Sulfuricurvum kujiense DSM 16994: one gene and its partner. The protein of the gene in region 1 interacts with the protein of each later gene in a pairwise test. Links are inferred from orthologs where the notes say so. Each region holds a gene or a part of one and is shown on either strand. Other genes may lie near its edges.

Region 1 (8,567 bases):
TCCAACTGTCATCGTGCATATGCCCCATCGCTTCGATTGCCGCGCGAGCCGCACTGAGCGTAGTGAAATACGGAGTTCCCATACGCAATACGATTTGGCGGATCTGTTCGGCGTCTTTTTTCGATGTTTTGTTATCGGAGGTATTGATCGCCAACGATATCTCGCCGTTTTTCATGACGTCTTCGATGTTTGGACGACCCTCTGAAATTTTGAGTACCGCTTCACACGGGATTCCTGCATCTTCGATCACTTTTTGGGTGCCGCGCGTCGCAACGAGTTTAAATCCGTGATTATGCAATCCGCGTGCGATTTCCGGAGCATGAACTTTGTCCATCTCGATGAACGAGAGGAAGCAGGTTCCCGATGTCGGGATTTTATTCCCCGCAGCCAACTGGCTTTTAGCGAAGCTGACACCGAAGTTTTGGCTGATACCCATAACTTCACCGGTCGATTTCATCTCAGGAGAGAGAACCAAATCGGCACCGTAGAGTTTATTGAACGGGAATACCGCCTCTTTGATCGCAACGTGCCCTTTGAGACGCGGTTTCAATAGTCCGTCTGCTTCCATAACGATATTGTAGTTATCATAGAAGGCAAGTGCGCTTCGCAGGCTGTCTCCGAGCATAACGCGGGTAGCGACTTTGGCCAGCGGCATACCGGTTGCTTTAGAAACAAACGGTACGGTACGGGATGCGCGAGGGTTGACTTCGATCAAATAAACTTCGTTTTGGTAGATTGCGTATTGGATATTCAAGAGCCCGATAACACCGAGACCCAAAGCGATTTTTTTCGTTTGCTGCTCTACTTGGGCTTGAATCTCGGCACTGAGACTTACCGGAGGGAGCGAACACGCACTGTCACCCGAGTGGATTCCCGCCTCTTCGATATGCTGCATAACCGAACCGATGTAAACCTCTTTGCCGTCCGATATCGCATCGACATCGAGCTCAACCGCTTGATCGAGGAATTTGTCGACAAGAACCGGAGAGTCGTTGCTCACCGATACGGCAACGTCCATATAGGTGCGAAGTTCGTCTTCGTTATAAACGATACGCATTGCACGTCCGCCCAAAACGTATGACGGGCGGACTAGTACGGGATAACCGAGCTTTTCTGCGATCTCGAATGCACCCTCTTTGGTCATTGAAAGACCGTTTTCAGGCTGTTTCAACCCTTGTTCTATGACGAAAGCCGAGAATTTTTCACGGTTTTCGGCCAAGTCGATCACTTCTGCCGAGGTTCCTGCGATTTTAGCACCGATGGCATGAAGGCCGTTTGCCAGTTTAAGAGGGGTTTGTCCCCCGAAGTGTACGATGATCCCATCAGGCTGTTCCGCTTCGACGATGGAGCGGACGTGTTCGAAATCGATCGGTTCGAAATAAAGGACGTCAGAGGTATCGTAGTCGGTAGAGACCGTTTCCGGGTTACAGTTGACCATGATCGTCTCGATTCCCATCTCTTTGAGTGCGAATGAAGCGTGAACACAGCAGTAGTCAAACTCGATCCCCTGACCGATACGGTTTGGTCCGCCGCCGAGAATCATCACTTTTTTCTTATCGCTAAGGCGCGGTGCTTGAAGTCCGAGGCGGCTGATATTGGTTGTTGAGTAAAGATACGGAGTAAGAGAACCGAACTCTGCCGCACAGGTATCGACTTCGTTGTACTCGAATGCGATTCCGAGAGCTTTTCGGGCATTATAGACATCGTTTTCTTTTGTGTTGCCGCCGATCAGACGGGCGATATTTTTATCGGAGAACCCTTCGGTTTTAAGGCGGCGAAGCTGTGCTTCGTCACTGAGTGTCGCGAGAGTGATCGTTTTTTCCTGAGCGATAATCTCTTCGATTTGGGTCAGGAACCACGGATCGATTTTAGAGAGTTCGAAAATCTCCTCTTTCGAAAGACCCATACGGAAACCTTGTCCGACGTAGAGGATGCGTTCCGCATTCGGACGGCGAATTTCATGTTTGACGAATTCGAGATCGCCGTCGATCGGGTCAAAACCGCTGAGTCCTGTTTCGAGTGAACAGAGCGCTTTTTGAACGGACTCTTTGAACGTTCTTCCGATCGCCATCGCTTCACCGACCGATTTCATGCTGGTGGTGAGGGTTGATTCCGCTTCCGGGAATTTTTCAAACGTAAAGCGCGGCACTTTGGTCACGATGTAGTCGATAACCGGTTCAAACGCCGCAGGAGTTCCGGTAATGTCGTTGGTGATTTCATCGAGGGTAAAACCTACCGCAAGCAACGTTGCCACTTTGGCGATCGGGTAGCCGGTCGCTTTGGAAGCCAATGCCGATGAACGCGATACTCGCGGGTTCATCTCGATAACGATCATACGTCCTGTTTTCGGATTGACGGAAAACTGTACGTTTGATCCTCCGGTATCGACGCCGATTTCTCGCAAGATTGCAAACGATGCGTCACGCATACGTTGATACTCTTTGTCTGTGAGGGTGAGGGCAGGGGCAACGGTGATAGAATCTCCCGTATGGACACCCATAGGATCGAAGTTTTCGATGGAGCAGACGATGATACAGTTATCGTTTCTATCACGGATGACCTCCATCTCGTACTCTTTCCATCCCAGAAGCGACTCTTCGATCAGGATTTCGGTAATCGGAGATTCGTCAAGCCCGCGTTGAGCGAGAAGTTTGAACTCATCGATATTGTAAGCGACACCGCTTCCTCCTCCGGCAAGGGTATACGATGCACGGATGATGATCGGGAATCCGATCGCTTCGGCCGCTGCCATCGCTTCATCCATATTATAAGCGTAACGGGAGATCGGAAGGTCCATTCCGATTTTAACCATACACTCTTTGAAAGCCTGACGGTCTTCCCCTTTTTTAATGGCACTCGGATTGGCACCGAGAAATTCAATCCCCTCGAGCATTCCGAGTTCATGCATTTTCATCGCGGCGTTAAGGGCGGTTTGTCCCCCCATAGTAGGCAAGATGGCGTCTACTTTCTCTTTTTTGATGATTTCGGCGATGATTTCGGGCTTGATCGGTTCGATGTAGGTTCGATCGGCAAATTCGGGGTCGGTCATAATCGTTGCCGGATTCGAGTTAATCAAAACTACACGGTAGCCAAGCTCTTTGAGCGTTTTAACCGCTTGTGTTCCTGAGTAGTCAAATTCACAGGCTTGACCGATGACGATCGGGCCTGATCCGATGAGTAATATCGTTTTGATGTCGTCGCGTTTTGGCATTGAGACCCCTCGTCATAAAAATTTTATTATTATAGACGAGAAGCACTTAAAATCCGATTACAACGTTTATCTCACCTTCGTTATAACATGAAAATAGGCGGGGTTTTTGCCGTAAAAATAAGGTTCGATGACGGCACTTTGATAGCCGCTGGCTTTTGTGAACGAAACGACTTTTCCGACTTTAAGACCCGACATAAAGATACGGTCAAGTCCGGATGTCTGTACTTCATCTCCCACGGCAATCGGAATCCATGTCGGAATAAACTCAACGATCAATTGGCGTCCGTTATTTCCCCGAACGATTCCCGGTGCCATAGAGGCTCCGATATTGACGGCGTATGAGCTTTTGACGTCTCCGTTTAGAAGCGCTAAAGGATGGTTGTTTTTAGAGACGACAATGCCTGCCGCATAACCTCGGTACAAAAGTCCGTATACCTTTTTAGGGTCAAAATTCTCCATTTCGATCCACACACGATGGGGGTCGCCGAAACGGACGTAAGAGAGGGTACGGACCAGAGCAGTATCCGGCATCGTTTTAAACGTGCTGTTGTACTCGAGCAGAAGTTTTTGATATTCATCGGCAACCTGATGAAGATTTAACAACTCTTTTTCGTAATAGCGGTTTTTGTCGCGCAGATCGATGATCATAGCCTGTTGGTAGAAGTGTTCATCAATGGCATGCTGAATGTGTTCGACGCTGTTAAGATACGATGATTTTATCGAATGGGTAAGCCATATGATAGGTGATTGCAAGAAGTTGGTAAAATAGAGTGCTCCGCCTACCAAAAGGGTAAGCAGTGCAGCAACGGTTAAAGATTGTTTATTCATTATCGAAGAGTTCGTGGAGTTGATCGATCTCTTCTAGTGCACGGCCGGTTCCGCGTGCAACACACAATAGCGGCTCATCGGCGACGTAAACCGGAATTTTGATGATTTCAGAGAGGTATTTGTCAAGTTGACGGATGAGTGCTCCCCCTCCGGTAAGGATTACACCGTTATTGACGATGTCCCCTGCCAAATCCGGCGGCATGTTTTCAAGGACGTCACGGAGCGCTTCGAGAATCTCTTTTAGCGGTTCGCGCATCGCTTCGCGGGCATCTTCGCTGGTGAGTTCGATAGACGTGAGAAGACCTTCGACCTGGTCACGCCCGTTAATGATCATTTTCAGCTCTTGCGCCAACGGCATTGCCGTACCGATATTGATTTTGATATCTTCGGCGATGCGCTCACCGATCAAAAGGTTGTATTTGCGTTTGATGTAATCCATGATGGCACGGTCGATTTTATCTCCCGCAACACGGATGGAGCGGCAAAGAACGAGTCCTCCGAGTGAAATAACACCGATTTCGGTGGTACCCCCTCCGATATCGACAATGATATTTCCTTTCGGTTCGCGGATATCGATTCCCGCTCCGATTGCCGCCGCCATCGGCTCATCGATCAGATACACTTCGCGTGCTCCGGCACTCATAGCCGATTCACGGACCGCTTTACGCTCAACCTGTGTCAATCCGTACGGGATACAGATAATGATACGAGGGCTGATAAGTGACGTACGGCCGTGCGCTTTTTCAATAAATTTTCGGATCATTTTTTCGGTCATATCGAAATCGGCGATAACTCCGTCTCTCATCGGGCGGATCGCTTTAATATTGCCCGGTGTTTTTCCGACCATCTCTTTAGCTTCGCGGCCTACGGCAAGAACGCGCTGCTGACCGTATTTTTCTGTTTTAACGGCAACTACGGAAGGCTCATTAATGATGATCCCTTTCCCTTTTGAAATGACAAGGGTATTAGCTGTCCCTAAATCGATAGAGAGATCGTTTGAGAACATTCCGATAAGTTTATTAAATAGCATTGACTCTCCTATGCGCTTTTCTTAGTTGATTTTTTAATATAGACGGGCGGAACGTTGTCCTCGACTACCTCTTTGGTAATGAGTACTTCATAGCCGCTGTATTCCGGCAGCTCATACATCGTATCTCCCATGGTCTCTTCCATGATGGCGCGAAGTCCGCGTGCTCCCGTTTTACGTGCCAGCGCTTTGGCGGCAATCGCATTCAGTGCCTCTTTGTCAAATGTGAGCTCGACGTCATCGATGGCAAAAAGTTTCGTATACTGTTTAACGAGAGAATTTTTCGGCTCGGTAAGGATACGGACCATCTCCTCTTCGCTGATTTTATTCAACGATGCGATGATCGGCAAACGTCCGATCAGCTCAGGTATTAAACCGTAGCTGACCAAATCGTCCGGTTCGACGTTTTCAAAGCTGTCATCGATATCGCTGCTGCTTCGTTTATCATGCCCGAAGCCCATGACGTTGGAACCTTTTTTACGCTCTAAAATCTGTCCGAGACCGTCAAACGCACCGCCGCAGATAAAGAGGATACCGGAGGTATCGATTTGGATGAAGTCTTGGTTAGGGTGCTTGCGCCCCCCTTTTGGAGGGATATTGACGACAGCCCCTTCGATGATTTTAAGCAATGCCTGCTGTACCCCTTCACCCGATACGTCACGGGTGATAGAGCGGTTTTCGCTCATACGGGAGATTTTATCGATTTCATCGATAAAAACGATCCCCTGCTGCGCCCGCTCGACATCTCCGTCCGCCGCTTGGAGGAGTTTTGTCAGGATGTTTTCGACATCTTCGCCGACGTATCCCGCTTCGGTGAGGCTGGTCGCATCGGCGATCGCGATAGGGACGTTCAATACCCGGGCAATGGTTTGAGCCATAAGCGTTTTACCGCTTCCGGTCGGTCCGATAAGGAGCACGTTTGATTTGGCGATTTCGGTTTCATCTTCGACGACGGTGTGTTTAAAAATACGTTTGTAGTGATTATAAACCGCAACGGAGAGGAGTTTGCGAGCCCGGTCTTGTCCGATAATGTATTGTCCCAAAAAGGTGTTCAGCTCTTTAGGGGTTAAAAGTTCGGCATTTTTGTGTTCAACGGCAGCCGTCCCTTCCCCTTCCGAATCGCCGAACATGATTTTGTAGGCGGAGAAGACACAGTTTTTACAAATATAGACATTTGTGCCGGCAATAAGCGGATTGTGATCGCTTTCCTGAGCGTCGCAGAAGCTGCAATGACGATGAATCATGATTGATTCCTTTCATACGGGATACCCCGTTTGGTATTGACAATAAAGGTGCAAAGATTTTTAACAAAATCGCTCGTTGTCTCTTCAAGCAAAGCGCTCGCCTGCTCTTGGAGAGGCTTGCCCGATTCGAAAAGATCGCGGTAGGCCGAACGGAGCGCATCGATATCGCTTCGATCCAGATGACGGCGCAATCCGTTGAGATTGAGTCCGCGAAGTACCGCACGGTTCCCCTCCGCCAAACAATACGGCGGAACATCCTGAGAGAGTGCCGAAGCCCCTGCGATCATAGCGAAATCGCCGATTTTGACGAACTGATGTACCGGAGTCATGCCGCCGATAACGGCATGGTTCCCCATCTCGACATGTCCCGCCAATGTCGCTGCGTTGGCAAGGATACAGTTGTTTCCGATAATAACGTCGTGTCCGAGATGAACGTATCCCATGAAAAGATTGTCGTTCCCGACGACGGTTTTACCGCCGCCGCCGGCCGTTCCCGGATTAAAAAGGGTGAATTCCCGGATTTTATTACGGTCTCCGATGATCAGTTCGACCTCTTCACCGGCGTATTTCAGATCCTGCGGCACCGAACCGAGTACGGCATGCGAAAAAATATCATTGTATTCGCCGATCGTCGTATTGCCGTAAATACACGTGCCCTGCGCGATTTTTGTCCCTTTTCCGATTTTCGCCTTACCTGAGATAAAGCAAAACGCTCCGATTTCGACGTCGGGACCGATGATGGCACCTTCTTCGATGATAGCGTGTGGTGAAATCAAGCTCATACGACCTACTTGTCCACGATCATGGCTTTAAGTTCGGCTTCACTGACAAGGACATCATCAACATACGCTTTTCCCTCTAGCACCCAAATCGACCCTTTGTGTTTGACCACATTCATTCGGTATTCAAGGCGATCCCCGGGGCGGACGGGAGCGCGGAATTTGGCCCCGTCGATACTCATAAAATAAACGACTTTATGAGCCGCTTCTTCTTCGGTCATGTCCATACTCTGAAATGCCAAGATACCGCCGGCTTGCGCCATTCCCTCTAAGATCATTACACCCGGATAGATCGGATGGCCCGGGAAATGGCCCTCAAAAATCTGTTCGCCGATGGTAACGTTTTTGAATCCGACAAGTGATTCGTTCGGAGTGAGGGAAGTGACACGGTCAACGAGTAAAAACGGGAATCTGTGAGGTAAAATTTTTTGAATTTGAACGACATCAATCATACTGTTTAGCACCTTGGGTAAAAAATCGCCCAATTTTACCGCAAAAATTGTTAATTATTGATAATGAGTTTTTTTACGGTGTTAAATACTAGGTTTTGAGTGCATGTTTTACCAGCAGATTGGCGACTTCGAAACTGGCATCGACAAACTCCAGTTCCGGCAAATCCCTCATATTTTTTCGCTCTTCGACACTGTCGATTTTGACAATGATGTTGGCGTTGTGGTCATAGTTGAGTACCGCCTCGCTGATGAGGCGTCGGTTTTGTTCGCTGCTCATCGTAATGACGATCGCTTTGGCCTCTTTGACCATCAAGGACTCTAAAACGGGGAGTTTGTTTAAGTGGCCGAAGTAGGCCATATAGCCGAGTTTTCTGGCGTGCAAAACGTGTTTTAGGTTATCGGAGATGATAATGAAGTTTGCCCCCTGCGACTGCAATGAAGCGGCGACGATTTTGCCGAGCATCGCAAACCCCGCGACAATAATATGGTCTTTTCGCTCGATAGGGGTAATGACGTCTGATTCATAAAACTCTTTTTCAAAATAAGAGGAGAGTTTATAGATGTTTCCGATGATAAAGGGGGTAAGAATCATCGAAATGACGCTGACGAGAATCAAAAAGCTTGCCATCTCTTCGCTGATCAGTTTCTGCGCCCCCGCCAAAGCAAAAACGGCAAACGAGAACTCTCCGATCTGTGCAAGGGAGAGGGCCGTTTTCGCCGAGGTGTTTTTATCGGAATTGCGTCGGATGATCGCATAGATGACCACCGCTTTGAAAAGCATCGCAAAGATAAATACAAAGGTGATAATATGGATATTCTGGGCAAAAAATAGCATATCGATTTTTGTCCCTACCCCGAAGAAAAAGGTCCCCAGCAAAAGGTCTTTATAGGACGAAATATCAGATTCGACTTTGACGTTGTAGCGGGTGTCGGCGATGATCATCCCCGCGATAAACGCCCCCAAAGAGTAGGTAAAACCCATCGAGTGGGCAAGGAGCGAAGCACCGATCAAAATGGAAAAGACCG
Region 2 (3,103 bases), 990 kb from region 1 along the record:
CTGATTCATCGACGCTGTTATGGACGACATCCATCGCCGCAGAGAGTTCCATAAACGGAAACTCAGGGTGCATACTGAAGTGTACCAATACACCGAGTGCGCCGTTAACCGACATGTTATCGAGCAACGGAGATTCGATAGCGTTTTTAATCGCTTCGTATGCCGCATTTTCACCTTTGTATTCACCCACACCCATGAGAGCCAAACCACGGTGGCTCATAACAGTTTGTAAGTCGGCAAAGTCAAGGTTGATGTCGTTGTCGCCGCTGGCAAGAATAACACCCGATGTACCGCTAACGGCGCGAGCAAGTACGCTGTCAACGATTTTAAAGCTCTCTTTGATTCCGAGTTTCGGATCAATAATCGAGAGAAGTTTGTCGTTTGGAATAACAACGATACAGTCAGATTCGTTTTTAAGTTCTTGAAGACCGTCTTCCGCAAGCTTGAGACGTTTTTTCCCTTCGAACGAAAAAGGTTTGGTGACAACCGCAATGGTCAATGCACCGACATCTTTGGCACATTTGGCGATGATCGGAGCCGCACCGGTTCCTGTACCGCCTCCGAGACCTGCCGCAACGAAAACGATGTCCGCACCCTCTAGGGCGCGTGATAAATCTTCATAGCTTTCTAACGCCGATTCTTTACCCACTTCGGGTTTCATTCCTGCACCCAAACCTTTGGTAAGTTTTGCACCGAGTTGGATTTTGGTAGCGGCAGAACCTTGCTCCAAAACTTGGGCATCGGTATTTGCCATGATCAGTTCGATGCCCGGAATAGCTTCTTTGAGCATATAGCCGATCATATTACCGCCGCCGCCGCCGACGCCGACAGCTACGATTCTCGCCCCGGTGAGTGTTGTTGATTCTTCAATTGAAAATGGTTCCATGCTTGCTCCTTGACGTGATTAAAATAGTTGAGTTGCCCAATTCCAAAACTTGGAAATAGGGTTAGGTTGATCATCTTGAACAGGTTTGTTTGATCCGATATTGACCATTGTCGCTGATTCGGCTATCTTCTCATCCTTGACCGGAGGCGTTGGCGCCGCTGATGTCGGAGTAGAGGATGCCGGAGCGATAGGTTCAAATTTCGGCGCTTCTTCGGGGAGCGACCCGGTATGCGTTGCAGACTCTTCGCCGGCATGACGCATACGACGGTTGACATCGATCTCATAGGCAGTGTAGCCGTCGGCCAGATATTTAATCAAACCGACAGCCCCCGAATAAGAAGGATCTCTGAGTGTATCGAATAATCCGCCCACATCGGTCGGTTTTGCCAGGCGTACCGGCATATTGTCTAAAATGGCAACTGCCAGTTCGCGAAGCCCTTCGATTTTGGTAAAGCCTCCGGTGAGGACGACACCCGCACCCATGTGCTCTTTCAGGCCGCTTTTTTCAATCGATTGGGCGATAATCATCAAGGTCTCTTCTACCCGTGCATAGATAACGTTATGAACGACTTCCAAAGAGACCTCATGGCTGGATGTTTCATCGCCGATAACCGGAAGCTCGATAAGATCGTTGCTAGGCGCATACAGCGAACCGTAAGTGATTTTGACATTATCAGCGGTATGCAGAGGGGTGTGCAAAGCCATAGAGAGGTCATTTGTGATGTGGTTGGAACCGACACCGAGGAAATCGTTGTATCGGATAGCATGCCCCGAATGGATAACGATATTGCTCGTATTGCCTCCCATATCGACGACGGCGGCACCGAGCTCTTTTTCATCCGCATTGAGAACGGCGATAGCTGAAGCATAGCCGCTTAGAACGACACTCTCAACCTCGACACCGGCAGCTTTGACCGCTTTGCGAAGGTTGTTGAGATTGCTCTTTTGGGTAGTGATGATATGGGTTTCAACTTCTAAACGCGCGGCATTCATTCCGAGCGGATCTTCGATAAAATCCTGATCATCTACTTTGAAGTTATACGGGAGGGCATGCAGCACTTCAAATTCGTTGGGGATATTGGCGTTATACAATGAGGTGTGCATAACACGCTGGATCTCATTGAGTGTAATCTCTTTATTCGGGATATTGACGATACCGCTGGAATTTAAGCTTTTCGTATAGGCACCCGAAATCGTGACGATGGCACTGCGCAGTTCCGTTCCCGCAACCCGCTTGGCATCGTTCAGGGCACTTTTGATGGATTTGGATGCAAGCTCAATGTTGGTGATACTCCCTTTACGAAGCCCTTGTGCTTTTGCAATACCGGCTCCGATAATTTGTGCATTGTTGTCATCGTCGATTTCCGCGATGAGCGCACAAATTTTAGTTGAGCCGATATCAATGGCTAAAACGGTACGTTTCAAATCAAATCCCCTCTACATAGATTTCAACTGGGTACTTGCTCTCAAGTGCTTTGATCAGCCCCTGATCCATCAAGCTCCCTTTGAGCTTAAGCACGGCATTTCCATCCGCTAATGTTCTATCTTGAAGCAACTTTTGTTCCAAAACGTTATACATAATAACATTTCCGCTCTCTAAAGTGATAAAACCTTGTTTTTGTTTGGACGCAAACAGTTTTGATAAAAACTCCGAACCCTCAGGTTCACTCAATCCTGCTATTTTGGCGCTCTCTTTGCGTGTCAGATAATCGGTTGTTGTTCCGCTGAATGTTTTATAGCTGTTTTGGGCTAACTCTTGAAGTTTGGTTTTTTTGGTATCGTTCAAATAGAGGGCCATAACATCGGTTTTTGCCTCTTCGTACGTTTTTGGTCGTGCTGGGTCCATTTTATCGAGTTTGACGATCACATAGCCGTTGCTGACTTTACGCGGTTTTAAGAACGCTTTTTCTGTCGAGAGCTCTGTGATCTCTTTTGTCAGTTCCGGAGCAAAAGGAGATACGCTTTTTGTTACGGTTGCTGTTTGAGGTTTCATCCCGGGTTTGAGGGATCCTTTTTTATAATCGATATAGAGTCGGAGCGCCTCTTTTTCAGTTGCTTTTTCATTAAGCGCGGCAACAATGATCGGTTGGGCCTCTTGCAGGCTCAACACTTTTCCCTCGCCGTTTTTGAGCATTTGGCGGTTGATATCATAATAGTCGCTGATCTCTTTTTGCGACGGAGCGGCGGTAATCGGTGTTTGCGTTACGTAGCTGATTT

What was found. The genes of interacting proteins can lie anywhere in the genome.
Region 2: the proteins of SULKU_RS09245 (region 1) and ftsA interact in binary tests that used the Escherichia coli proteins (3 or more experiments, as listed by UniProt). The link is inferred for Sulfuricurvum kujiense DSM 16994 from one-to-one orthologs.

Annotation. Positions count from the first base shown.
Region 1 is NC_014762.1:1,842,787-1,851,353, reverse strand. What follows is about bases 3,051-6,028. They hold SULKU_RS09245 (rod shape-determining protein), read right to left. Parts: upstream 5,070-6,028; coding sequence 4,032-5,069; downstream 3,051-4,031. Other genes in these bases: clpX (ATP-dependent Clp protease ATP-binding subunit ClpX), read right to left, coding at 5,078-6,028; mreC (rod shape-determining protein MreC), read right to left, coding at 3,278-4,039; carB (carbamoyl-phosphate synthase large subunit), read right to left, coding at 3,051-3,211. Outside these bases: more of carB, read right to left, coding at 1-3,050; more of clpX, read right to left, coding at 6,029-6,310; lpxA (acyl-ACP--UDP-N-acetylglucosamine O-acyltransferase), read right to left, coding at 6,307-7,092; 3-hydroxyacyl-ACP dehydratase FabZ, read right to left, coding at 7,098-7,541; SULKU_RS09225 (cation:proton antiporter domain-containing protein), read right to left, coding at 7,630-8,567. UniProt on the Escherichia coli protein: Forms membrane-associated dynamic filaments that are essential for cell shape determination. Acts by regulating cell wall synthesis and cell elongation, and thus cell shape.
Region 2 is NC_014762.1:852,558-855,660, forward strand. What follows is about bases 109-2,998. They hold ftsA (cell division protein FtsA), read right to left. Parts: upstream 2,312-2,998; coding sequence 905-2,311; downstream 109-904. Other genes in these bases: ftsZ (cell division protein FtsZ), read right to left, coding at 109-886; SULKU_RS04375 (peptidylprolyl isomerase), read right to left, coding at 2,313-2,998. Outside these bases: more of ftsZ, read right to left, coding at 1-108; more of SULKU_RS04375, read right to left, coding at 2,999-3,103. UniProt on the Escherichia coli protein: Essential cell division protein that assists in the assembly of the Z ring. May serve as the principal membrane anchor for the Z ring.